3 regions of the Arthrobacter sp. MDT1-48-3 genome follow, and region 1 is predicted to be linked to each of the others. Evidence: riboswitches for the same ligand, from Rfam matches in the RefSeq annotation. Region 1 holds a riboswitch; each other region holds the start of a gene.
The links. A riboswitch is a leader RNA that binds a small molecule or an ion and turns the genes downstream of it on or off. The one in region 1 is predicted to bind S-adenosylmethionine.
Positions count from the first base shown of each region.

Region 2: linked by a shared signal. The riboswitch ahead of ACX80L_RS07170 (ABC transporter substrate-binding protein) and the one ahead of ACX80L_RS05160 (bifunctional o-acetylhomoserine/o-acetylserine sulfhydrylase) in region 1 are both predicted to bind S-adenosylmethionine.
Region 3: linked by a shared signal. The riboswitch ahead of ACX80L_RS02800 (transporter substrate-binding domain-containing protein) and the one ahead of ACX80L_RS05160 (bifunctional o-acetylhomoserine/o-acetylserine sulfhydrylase) in region 1 are both predicted to bind S-adenosylmethionine.

Region 1 covers NZ_JBTNDL010000002.1:39,869-43,129, reverse strand. Annotated here, with positions in the region: gene ACX80L_RS05170 (DUF1540 domain-containing protein) at 1-105, shown strand, start outside; gene ACX80L_RS05165 (VOC family protein) at 183-824, opposite strand; SAM riboswitch class IV at 968-1,084, shown strand; gene ACX80L_RS05160 (bifunctional o-acetylhomoserine/o-acetylserine sulfhydrylase) at 1,166-2,485, shown strand; gene metX (homoserine O-acetyltransferase MetX) at 2,492-3,261, shown strand, end outside.
Region 2 covers NZ_JBTNDL010000002.1:496,985-500,245, forward strand. Annotated here, with positions in the region: gene ACX80L_RS07160 (APC family permease) at 1-1,000, shown strand, start outside; gene ACX80L_RS07165 (helix-turn-helix domain-containing protein) at 997-1,302, shown strand; SAM riboswitch class I at 1,350-1,448, shown strand; gene ACX80L_RS07170 (ABC transporter substrate-binding protein) at 1,554-3,203, shown strand; gene ACX80L_RS07175 (ABC transporter permease subunit) at 3,200-3,261, shown strand, end outside.
Region 3 covers NZ_JBTNDL010000001.1:578,440-581,700, forward strand. Annotated here, with positions in the region: gene yjfF (galactofuranose ABC transporter, permease protein YjfF) at 1-337, shown strand, start outside; gene ACX80L_RS02795 (aminodeoxychorismate lyase) at 395-1,273, shown strand; SAM riboswitch class IV at 1,381-1,498, shown strand; gene ACX80L_RS02800 (transporter substrate-binding domain-containing protein) at 1,663-2,580, shown strand; gene ACX80L_RS02805 (amino acid ABC transporter permease) at 2,591-3,261, shown strand, end outside.

The sequences.
Region 1 (3,261 bases):
CGATCCGAGTGCAGCTACAACCACGACCTGCTGTGCAGCGCCCCGGCCGTCAAGGTGGGCCCCGGCGCCGAGGCCGCGGACTGCCTGACCTACACCCACGCCTGATCACTCCTCACCACAGCAGCGACACAGCAGAAGGGACCGGACATCATGTCCGGTCCCTTCTGCGTCCGCGGCGGAGGTCAGATCTCGATGCGGCCGTCGGCGGTCTCGAAGGTCACGGACATGATGCCCGGGGTGCCGTTGGGTGCGATCCACTGGACCTGGACGCCGTCGAGGGTCTCCTCGACCTCCGTGCCGAGCCATTCCGTGACGCGCTCGGACGAGCCGGCGATCGTGAGGCAGTCCAGCTTGACCGTCGCAGGACGGGCCTTCGACGGGTGCAGGGACTCGGTGCCCTCGTCCCAGCGGAGCAGATAGGGCACCTGCGGATCCGCGATGAGGCCCTTGATGCCGATCTGCTGCCAGGTCAGCTCCTGGCCGTCCGGGAACTTGCGGTTGCCGGGAACCGCACCGCGGCCGAGCCGCTCCTCGAAGGGTCCCAGGTCGTCGACGGCGACGCACCAGCCCATCCAGCCTCCACCGGCCTCGGAACGCGCCCGCACGGCCTGGCCGAACGGCGCCTTGTCCGACGCGGGGTGGTTGAGGACCTCGACGACCTCCAGGTACTGGCCGTTGACCAGCGGGAAGATCATGTTGCGGGTGCCGAAGCGGGGGTGCACACCGCCCTTCACCGGTTCCATGCCGAGCCTGGCCGAGATCCGGTCGGCGGTCGCAGCAAGTCCATCGGGTTCGCAGGCATAAGAGACGTGGTCCAGGCGCATGCCGATATTTTGGCACTAAGTGATCTGCGTCTCGACTAAGGCTTGCCTTACCCGTTCGACCGACCGCCGAAGGGGGTGAGCCGCTCCTTCACGGAGGGTCACACGGGTTGCCGGATACGCCCCGATGGGCTTTCATGAATGCAGGTCATGAGTGCCAGCACGAAGCCCCGGCTTGCTGGCCGGCAACCCTCCAACCGCGGTGGGGTGCCCCGGGTGAAGACCAGGTTCGGCGCCACACCGGCGTCGTGCAAGCGCGGGCTCCTGCGGGCCCGGTCTCCTGGAACGGCGTCCACCGACGGGAGCATCGGAACCCGGCGGAGCCCCTTCCTACAGGGAGCACCATGTCCGACGATTGGTCCTTCGAGACACGCCAGATCCACGCCGGCCAGGTGCCGGACACCGCCACGGGAGCGCGTGCGCTGCCCATCTACCAAACGTCGTCATTCGTCTTCCCGAGTGCCGAGAGCGCCGCGAACCGGTTCTCACTGACGGAACTCGCGCCCATCTACACGCGCATCGGCAATCCCACGCAGGAAGCGGTGGAGACGCGGATCGCGAGCCTCGAGGGCGGCGTCGGCGCGCTGCTCCTGGCCTCCGGCCAGGCGGCGGAGACCTTCGCGGTGCTGAACATCGCCGAGGCGGGTGACCACATCGTGGCGAGCCCGAGCCTCTACGGCGGCACGTACAACCTCTTCAAGCACACGCTGAAGAGGTTCGGTATCGAGACGACCTTCGTCGAGGACCCTGACGACCTCGAGCAGTGGCGCGACGCCGTCCGGCCGAACACCAAGCTCTTCTTCGGGGAAGTCGTGTCCAACCCCCGGCAGGACGTCCTCGACATCGAGGGCATCAGCGCGGTCGCGCACGAGAGCGGGATCCCCCTGATCGTGGACAACACGCTGTCCACGCCGTACCTGATCCGGCCCATCGAGTGGGGTGCGGACATCGTGGTGCACTCCGCGACGAAGTACCTCGGGGGGCATGGCAATGCCATCGCCGGCGTCATCGTCGATTCGGGGAACTTCGACTTCGCCCAGTACCCCGAGCGCTTCCCGGGCTTCAACACCCCGGACGAGAGCTACCACGGACTCGTCTACGCACGGGACCTCGGTGTCGGCAGCGCCCTCGGCGCCAACCTCGCCTACATCCTCAAGGCCCGCGTCCAGTTGCTGCGCGACCTCGGCTCGTCCGTGTCGCCGTTCAACGCCTTCCTCATCGCGCAGGGTCTGGAGACCCTCAGCCTGCGCGTGGAGCGCCACGTGCAGAACGCCCAGGCCGTCGCCGAGTGGCTCGAGGGGCACGACGACGTCGAGCGCGTCTCCTATGCGGGCCTCGCCTCGAGTCCCTGGTACGAGCGCGGCAGGAAGTACGGGCGGAACAACGGCACGGGCGCGATCGTCAGCTTCGACATCGTCGGGGGACTCGAGGCCGGCAAGCGCTTCGTCGACGGGCTGGAACTCCACTCGCACGTCGCGAACGTGGGCGATGTGCGCTCGCTCGTGATCCACCCGGCGTCCACGACCCACAGCCAGCTGGGGGCGGAGGCGCAGCTGACCGCCGGAGTGCGCCCGGGCCTCGTGCGCCTCTCCGTGGGCCTCGAGAACATCACCGACATCCTCGCCGACCTCGACGCGGGCTTCCGCGCCGCCAAAGGAGCCTAGCCCTTCGTGACGACCTACCCTCCTGCTCCGCTGCACCCCGGGATCGACGGCGCACGCCCTCCGGGGGACGGGCTCCTGCGCATCGCGCCGATCGGTCCGCTGGCCCTGGAGACGGGCGGCACGCTGCCGGACGTGCAGCTCGCCTTCGAGACCTGGGGCCGGCTGAACCGGGACGGGTCGAACGCCGTGCTCGTGCAGCATGCCCTGACCGGCAGCTCGCACGCGGCACGCGGCGACTCGGAGGAGGAGGGCTGGTGGGATTCGCTCGTGGGTCCCGGCCGCACGGTGGACACCGACCGGTACTTCGTGGTGTCGATCAACATGCTGGGAGGCTGCTACGGCTCGACGGGGCCGGCCAGCCTCGCGCCCGACGGGACGCCGTGGGGCTCGCGCTTCCCCCTGATCACCATCCGGGACTCCGTCCGGGCCGAGGCCCTGCTGGCCGACCGGCTCGGCATCGGCCGGTGGCACTCGGTCCTCGGCGGCTCGATGGGCGGGGCGCGCGCCCTCGAATGGGCACTCATGTATCCGCAGCGCGTTCAGCGGTGCGCCGTCATCGCCTGCACCGCCGCCAGTTCGGCCGAACAGATAGCGTTCGCCCAGGCCCAGGTGCAGGCGATCCGGCTCGATCCCGCCTACCGCCGCGGCGACTACTACGACGGTGCCCGTCCGGAGGCGGGCCTCGGCATCGCCCGGCGGATCGCGCACATCACCTACCGCTCGGAACACGAGCTGGAAGCGCGCTTCGGTCGCGCGGAGCAGGACACCGAACAGCC
Region 2 (3,261 bases), 460 kb from region 1:
TCTCCGCCTGTCCTCCCTCGCCATGCTCATGGCCGAAGGAGCGGCGCTCCTGGTCCTCGTGGTGCCGATCGTCCTCGTGTTCCTCGCGGTCCCACGCGAGGCCCTGCCCGACGTCGACGTCCGGGCCGCCGTGCCGGACCCGGGATTCAGCGGCCTGGCGACGGGCGCCGTCCTGGCCCTGATGGCCTTCGTGGGCTTCGAGAGCGCCACCGTCCTGGGCGCCGAGACGCGCAGGCCGCTGCGGACCATTCCCCGAGTGCTGCTCTGGAGTGCCGCCGGCGGGGGTGTGCTGTACGTCGTGGCAGCCCTGGCCCAACGGGTCCTGCTGCAATCCGTGCCCCCGCTGGACGACGACGGGTCGCAGGTCTTCGGTCCCGCGATGGGGGCTGCGGGCCTCCCGTGGCTGGTCCCCCTGCTCGACGCCGGCGCCGCGCTGTCCTTCTTCGCGTGCACGCTCGCGTGCGCCACCGCACTGGCCCGGGTGCTGCTGACCATGGGCCGGGAGGATGTCCTGCCCGCCTGGCTCGGGCACGCCCACCTCCGGTTCCGGACGCCCGTCCACGCCGTCCTGGCTGCCATGCCCGTGGTGACGGTCGTTCCGGCGACGCTGATCCTGCTCGGCCTCGGAACGGGCGAGGCGATGAACAAGCTCCTCGGCACCGCAGCCACCGCCTACGTCACCGCCTATCTGCTGGCGTGCTGTGCAGCGCCGGTCTTCCTGCGGCGCATCGGCGAGCTGACCCTCCGGCCGGCGCTCGCGGCCGGGCTCACCTCGGTGGCACTCGCGGGTGCCCTCGTCGCCTATCGGATCACCCTCGCGGGTGCGGGCCGTAGCGCGAGCGGCTGGATCTTCTGCATCCTGCTGGCCACCGCGCTGCTCTGGTTCCTGTTGCACCGCCGTCACCGGTCGGCGGACCCCGTCCTCGGGCTCTACGACGTGCCCACGCAGGACGCCGTGCTCGGAGGTGGTCGGAACACTGCCGCGGGCGATGCCCCATGACCACGGACCGGCCCGACGACGTCGGCCTGCGGGCCCGCCAGCCCAAAGCGGTGCGGAGCGCCCTCGCGGTGCTCGAGGAGGTTGCGCGGTGCGGACCCGGGGTCACCGGGCTGGAGGTGAGCCGCAACCTCGGGCTGCCGAAGGCCACCACCTACCGGCTCCTGAACCTGCTGGTCGAGGACGAGTACCTGGTGCGGCTGCCGGACCTCAGCGGCTTCGCGCTCGGCCGCAAGGTGGAACTCCTGGTGCAGCTGTCGGGCATCGGGGGAAACCGTCCCGGAGCGCCGCGTGACCGAATATGACGGGCACCACTGGCGCCCCCGCCCTCCGGTGCGCTTAGCTGTAGCCATAACCATCCCGAGCGGCCGAGAGACCTGGATCGACGACGCCGCAGCAACCCTCCCCGTGTAGCAACGGGGAACGGTGCTACTGCCAGGACCGATGGAGAAGCTACACGCTTTCGTTGGTCTGCCCTTCCGTGCTCCGGCACGCCCGGGGCGACTACTGGCTGACCTGTATCACCCTCCATCGGGCGATGATTCAGGAGCCACGCGTGAGAACAGCAAGCCCCAGCACTCCCCGTCCACCCCGCACCCTCGCCCTGCTCGCCGTCGCGGCGGGCCTAGTGCTCACCACGAGCGGCTGCGGAGGATCAGCAGCCGCGAGCGAGGACGACACCTTCGTCTTCGCCACCGGCAAGGACATCTCCTGCCTCGACCCCCACGTCAACGGGGACATGCCGCAGGCGTCCATCGCGGCGAACTACCTCGACTCCCTCGTGTCCCAGGACAGCGAAGGGGCCATCCACCCGTGGCTCGCCACGGACTGGTCCGTGTCCGACGACGGCCTCAGCTACACCTTCACGGTGCGCGACGACGTCTGGTTCACCGACGGGACGAAGCTCACCGCGGAGGCGGTCAAGGCCAACCTCGACCACATGATCGACCCCGACACGCAGTCCGGCACGGCCGGCGGCTACCTCAAGCCCTACGTGGGCACCGAGGTCGTGGACGAGACCACCGCCGTCGTCACCCTCAACCGCCCCTACGCCGCGTTTCTCGAGGTGCTCGCCCAGCCGTTCCTCGGCATCGAATCGCCCGAGGCGCTCAAACGGCCGCAGGCCGAGAACTGCAACGCCCCCGTGGGTACCGGGCCGTACAAGATCGTCGACTACGTTCCGCAGTCCAAGGTCAGCCTGGTGCGCAACGAGGACTACAACTCCGCTCCGCCGTATGCGCAGCACGAGGGGCCGGCGCACATCGAGAAGATCGAGTGGCGCATCGTCCCCGAGGACTCCACCCGCTACGGCCTCCTGCGGGCGGGCCAGGTGGACGCCCTCGACCTCATGCCGTCGGTGCACTTCGGCGAGGCCGAGGCGGACCCGAACGTCGAACTGATCCTGCAGGACCGGCCCGGCAACCCGACCAACCTGATCCTCAACACCACCCGGGCACCGTTCGACGACGTGGACGTCCGCAAGGCCTTCCTGCACAGCGCCTACGTCGATGCGGGCATCAACAGCGTGTACTTCGGCACCGTCACCCGGGCCGGCGGCCCGCTCAGTTCCACCACGGGCTTCTACTCCCCCGACTTCGAGCACGTCTACGACCCGGACCCCGACGAGGCGGACCGCCTGCTCGACGAGGCGGGCTGGACCGAGCGCGACGACGAGGGCTACCGCGTGAAGGACGGCGAGCGCCTGACCGTGCACTTCCCCTACACGCCCGGCGCGTGGCCCACCGCGCACCAGGCGCTCGTCACGCAGATCCAGGCGACGGCGAAGAAGGCCGGCTTCGAGGTGCTGATCGAGAACGGCGACGGCGCGACCGTCAGCGAGCTCGGCAACAACTTCGCGTACGACCTCCGCGCCGACTACTGGAACACCAACACCGCGGACGTGCTGCGGATCGTCTTCTCCTCGGAGTACACCGAATCGGCGGGCTTCGTTCCGAACGGCTCCGGCTTCCGCAACCCCGAGCTCGACGGCATCCTCAACGACGCCCTGGCCACGGACGATCCCGCCGAGCGTGAGCGCCTCTACTACGAGGCGCAGCAGATTGTGAGCGACAACGCCCTGCAGCTGCCGCTCTACAACCAGGCCAGCCAGGTGGCGCTGCGGAGCGACCGCTACGGCAACCTCACCCTCGAACCGAGCCTGTCCCTCCCCTACCTCTACGACGTCACGGCGGTGGATTCAGAATGAGCACCTCTTCCCTCGATTCCCTCAGCGCAGCACCCCGCACGACAGCGACGGCCGGTAC
Region 3 (3,261 bases), on a different contig from region 1:
CCGGACCAAGGTCCTCGTCTACGGGATCAGCGGGCTGTGCTCGGCGGTGGCCGGGATCCTCTTCTCGTTCTACAGCCTCTCCGGGTACAGCCTGGCGGGCACGGGCCTGGAACTGGACGCGATCGCCGCGGTGGTCGTGGGCGGCACCCTGCTCACCGGAGGATACGGCTACGTCCTCGGCTCCCTCGCCGGGGTGCTCATCCTCGGCATCGTCCAGACCTTCATCTCCTACGAGGGGACGCTGAGTTCCTGGTGGACGCGCATCGTGATCGGCGCGCTGCTCCTCGCCTTCATCCTGCTGCAGAAACTCTTCACGCGGAAGGCAAGGCTCACCTGACGGCCCCGCCGCACCGGTCCGCCCCGCTCCCGCGACCCAGCCGATACGCTGGAGCGCATGACTGTTCTCGTGTTCCTCGACCCGGCCCACGACGACGGCAGGGTCGTCGACGCGGCCCAGCCGCAGCTCCTGGCCACCGATCTGGGCGCCACCCGCGGTGACGGCATCTTCGAATCGCTCCTCGCCGTCGGCGGATCCCCCCGCAAGGAGCAGGCGCACCTCGCGAGACTCGCGTCGTCGGCCGCGGCCCTCGACCTGTCGGTGCCCGACGCCGAGGCCTGGAGCCGTGCCATCCGCACCGGCCTGCGGGAGTTCTCGGCGGCGGAACCTGGTGAGGACCATGCCGTCGTGAAGCTCGTCGCCACCCGCGGCGTCGAGGGTGCCGGCCGGACCACGGCCTGGGTCTCGGTGGCACCCGTTCCGGCGTCGACCCTGGCGCAGCGGGAGGCAGGCCTGAAGGTGCTGTTCCTCGAGCGCGGCTACGACAGCACGGTGGCGCAGCGTGCTCCCTGGCTGCTGATGGGGGCGAAGACGCTCTCCTACGCCGTCAACATGGCCGCCATCCGCCATGCGAAGGCGCACGGCGCCGACGACGTCATCTTCATCTCCTCGGACGGGAAGGTCCTCGAGGGCCCCACCTCCACCGTGCTCCTCGCGTACGACCGCGACGGTCGGAAGACGCTCCTCACGCCGCAGCTCGAGAGCGGCATCCTGGCGGGCACCTCCCAGAGCGCACTGTTCGCCGCAGCCCGGGAACAGGGGTGGGAGCTCGGCTACGGACCGCTGGAACCGCACCACCTCCTCGACGCCGACGCCGTGTGGCTGATCTCGAGCATCCGGCTCCTCGCGCCGGTCCTCTCGCTCGACGGCACGGAGCTCCGGACCTCCGCCGCCCTGACCGCAGAACTCACCGGACTGGTGGATCGTTTCGTGTAATCTCCACCACAAAAGGGCCCCTCTGGGGCCCTTTGCTACGTCAAACACCACTTTCCCGGCATCCGCGTTTTGACCCGACGCTTCGTGCTGCCCTACCGTTTTCCTGAAATCAAGAGTTCCAGCCATCGGCCCTGGCCGGCTGGACAGCAACCCTCTCCCGTAGTGGGGTGCTCCAGGTGAAGATTCGGCCGCCGGGCCAAGTCCCCCGGTTGGCAAGTACGGCGTCGTGCGGCCTGTCCCGAGGTAGACGGAGGACACCACCGCCACAGCGCGCACAGCCCAGAACAGCGAGCGTGTCACCCAGCAGCCAGCAGCCTCCCCCTGCCGCCATCCGGCATCCCCGAACACCCAGTGCCCGCACCCGGGCCGGCATCGAAATGAAGGACACCATGAACATCTCCCGCAAGGTCCTCGCTGCACTCACCGTGCCGCTCCTCGCCCTGACCGTCTCCTGCGGCAGTGACAGCGGAAGCACGCCCACCGAATCCGCCGACGCCCTGGCCGGCAGCGACCAGCAGTCGCTCGACCAGTACACCACCGAGGACACCACGCCGATCGACGAGATCGACACGTCCGGGCTCGGCCTCATCACCGACGGCACCCTGCGCGTCGGCACGCTCTCGGACGCCCCGCCGAACATCTTCCTCGAGGACGGTGTCTTCACCGGTTACGACAACGAACTGCTGCGCGCCATCGGCGAGAAGCTCGACCTCGAGGTCGAGTTCGCCTCCACCGACTTCTCCGCCCTCCTCGCGCAGGTCCAGAACAAGCAGTTCGACGTCGGGTCCTCCTCGATCTCGACGACGGCGGCCCGCCGCGAGAACGTCGGCTTCACCAACGGCTACGACTTCGGCTACATGGCCGTCGTCACGAAGAACGGCTCCTCGGTGAGCGGCTTCGACTCCCTCTCGGAGAGCACCCGCATCGGCGTGGTCCAGGGCACCGTCCAGGACGACTACGTCTCCAACACCCTCGGCCTCGAGCCCGTGCGCTTCCCGGACTACAACACGGTGTACGCCAACGTGAAGAACGGGCAGGTGGACGCCTGGGTCGCCCCGTCGCAGCAGGCCACCGGCCAGGTGAAGGAGGGCGACGACACCACGATCGCCGAGACCATCATCAACACGGAGAACTTCACGGCGTACGCGGTCAACAGCGAGAACCAGCCCCTCATCGACGCCCTCAACGCGGGCCTCGACGCGGTGATCGCCGACGGCACCTGGTCCGAGCTCACCAAGGAGTGGTACCCGGACCGCGAGATGCCCACCGACTGGAAGCCCGGCAGCAAAGCCGTGGACGTAAAGTAGCCGGCCCTGCATGGATGCCCTCGAACAGCTCGGCAAGACGTTCTTCGACTGGGAGGCGATGGCCGCGGTCCTGCCGGACCTCCTGACCGTCGGACTGCCCAACACCCTCCTGCTCGCCCTGGCCTCGGGGATCATCGGGACGATCGTCGGCATGCTCCTCGCGATCATGGGGATCTCCCGCAACCGGGTGCTCCGGTGGATCGCACGCATCTACACGGACATCTTCCGCGGCCTCCCCGCCGTCGTGATCATCCTGCTCATCGGACTGGGCCTCGGGCCCATCCTCCGGCAGGTCACGGGCAGCACCAGCCCCTACCCGCTGGGCATCCTCGCCCTGTCGCTGATCGCCTCGGCCTACATCGGGGAGATCTTCCGCTCCGGTATCCAGAGCGTGGAGAAGGGGCAGCTGGAGGCCTCGCGTGCACTGGGCTTCAGCTACGGCGCATCCATGCAGCTCGTGGTGGTGCCCCAGGGCGTGCGGCGCGTGCTGCCCGCCCTGGTCAACCAGTTCATCTCGCTCATCAAGGAGTCGTCGCTCATCTACTTCATCGGCCTCGTCGCCAGTGAACGCGAGCTCTTCCGGGTGGGCAACGACGCCGCGAGCAACACCGGCAACCTCTCGCCCCTGATCGCGGCCGGCGTGCTCTACCTGTGCCTGACCATCCCGCTGACGCACCTGGT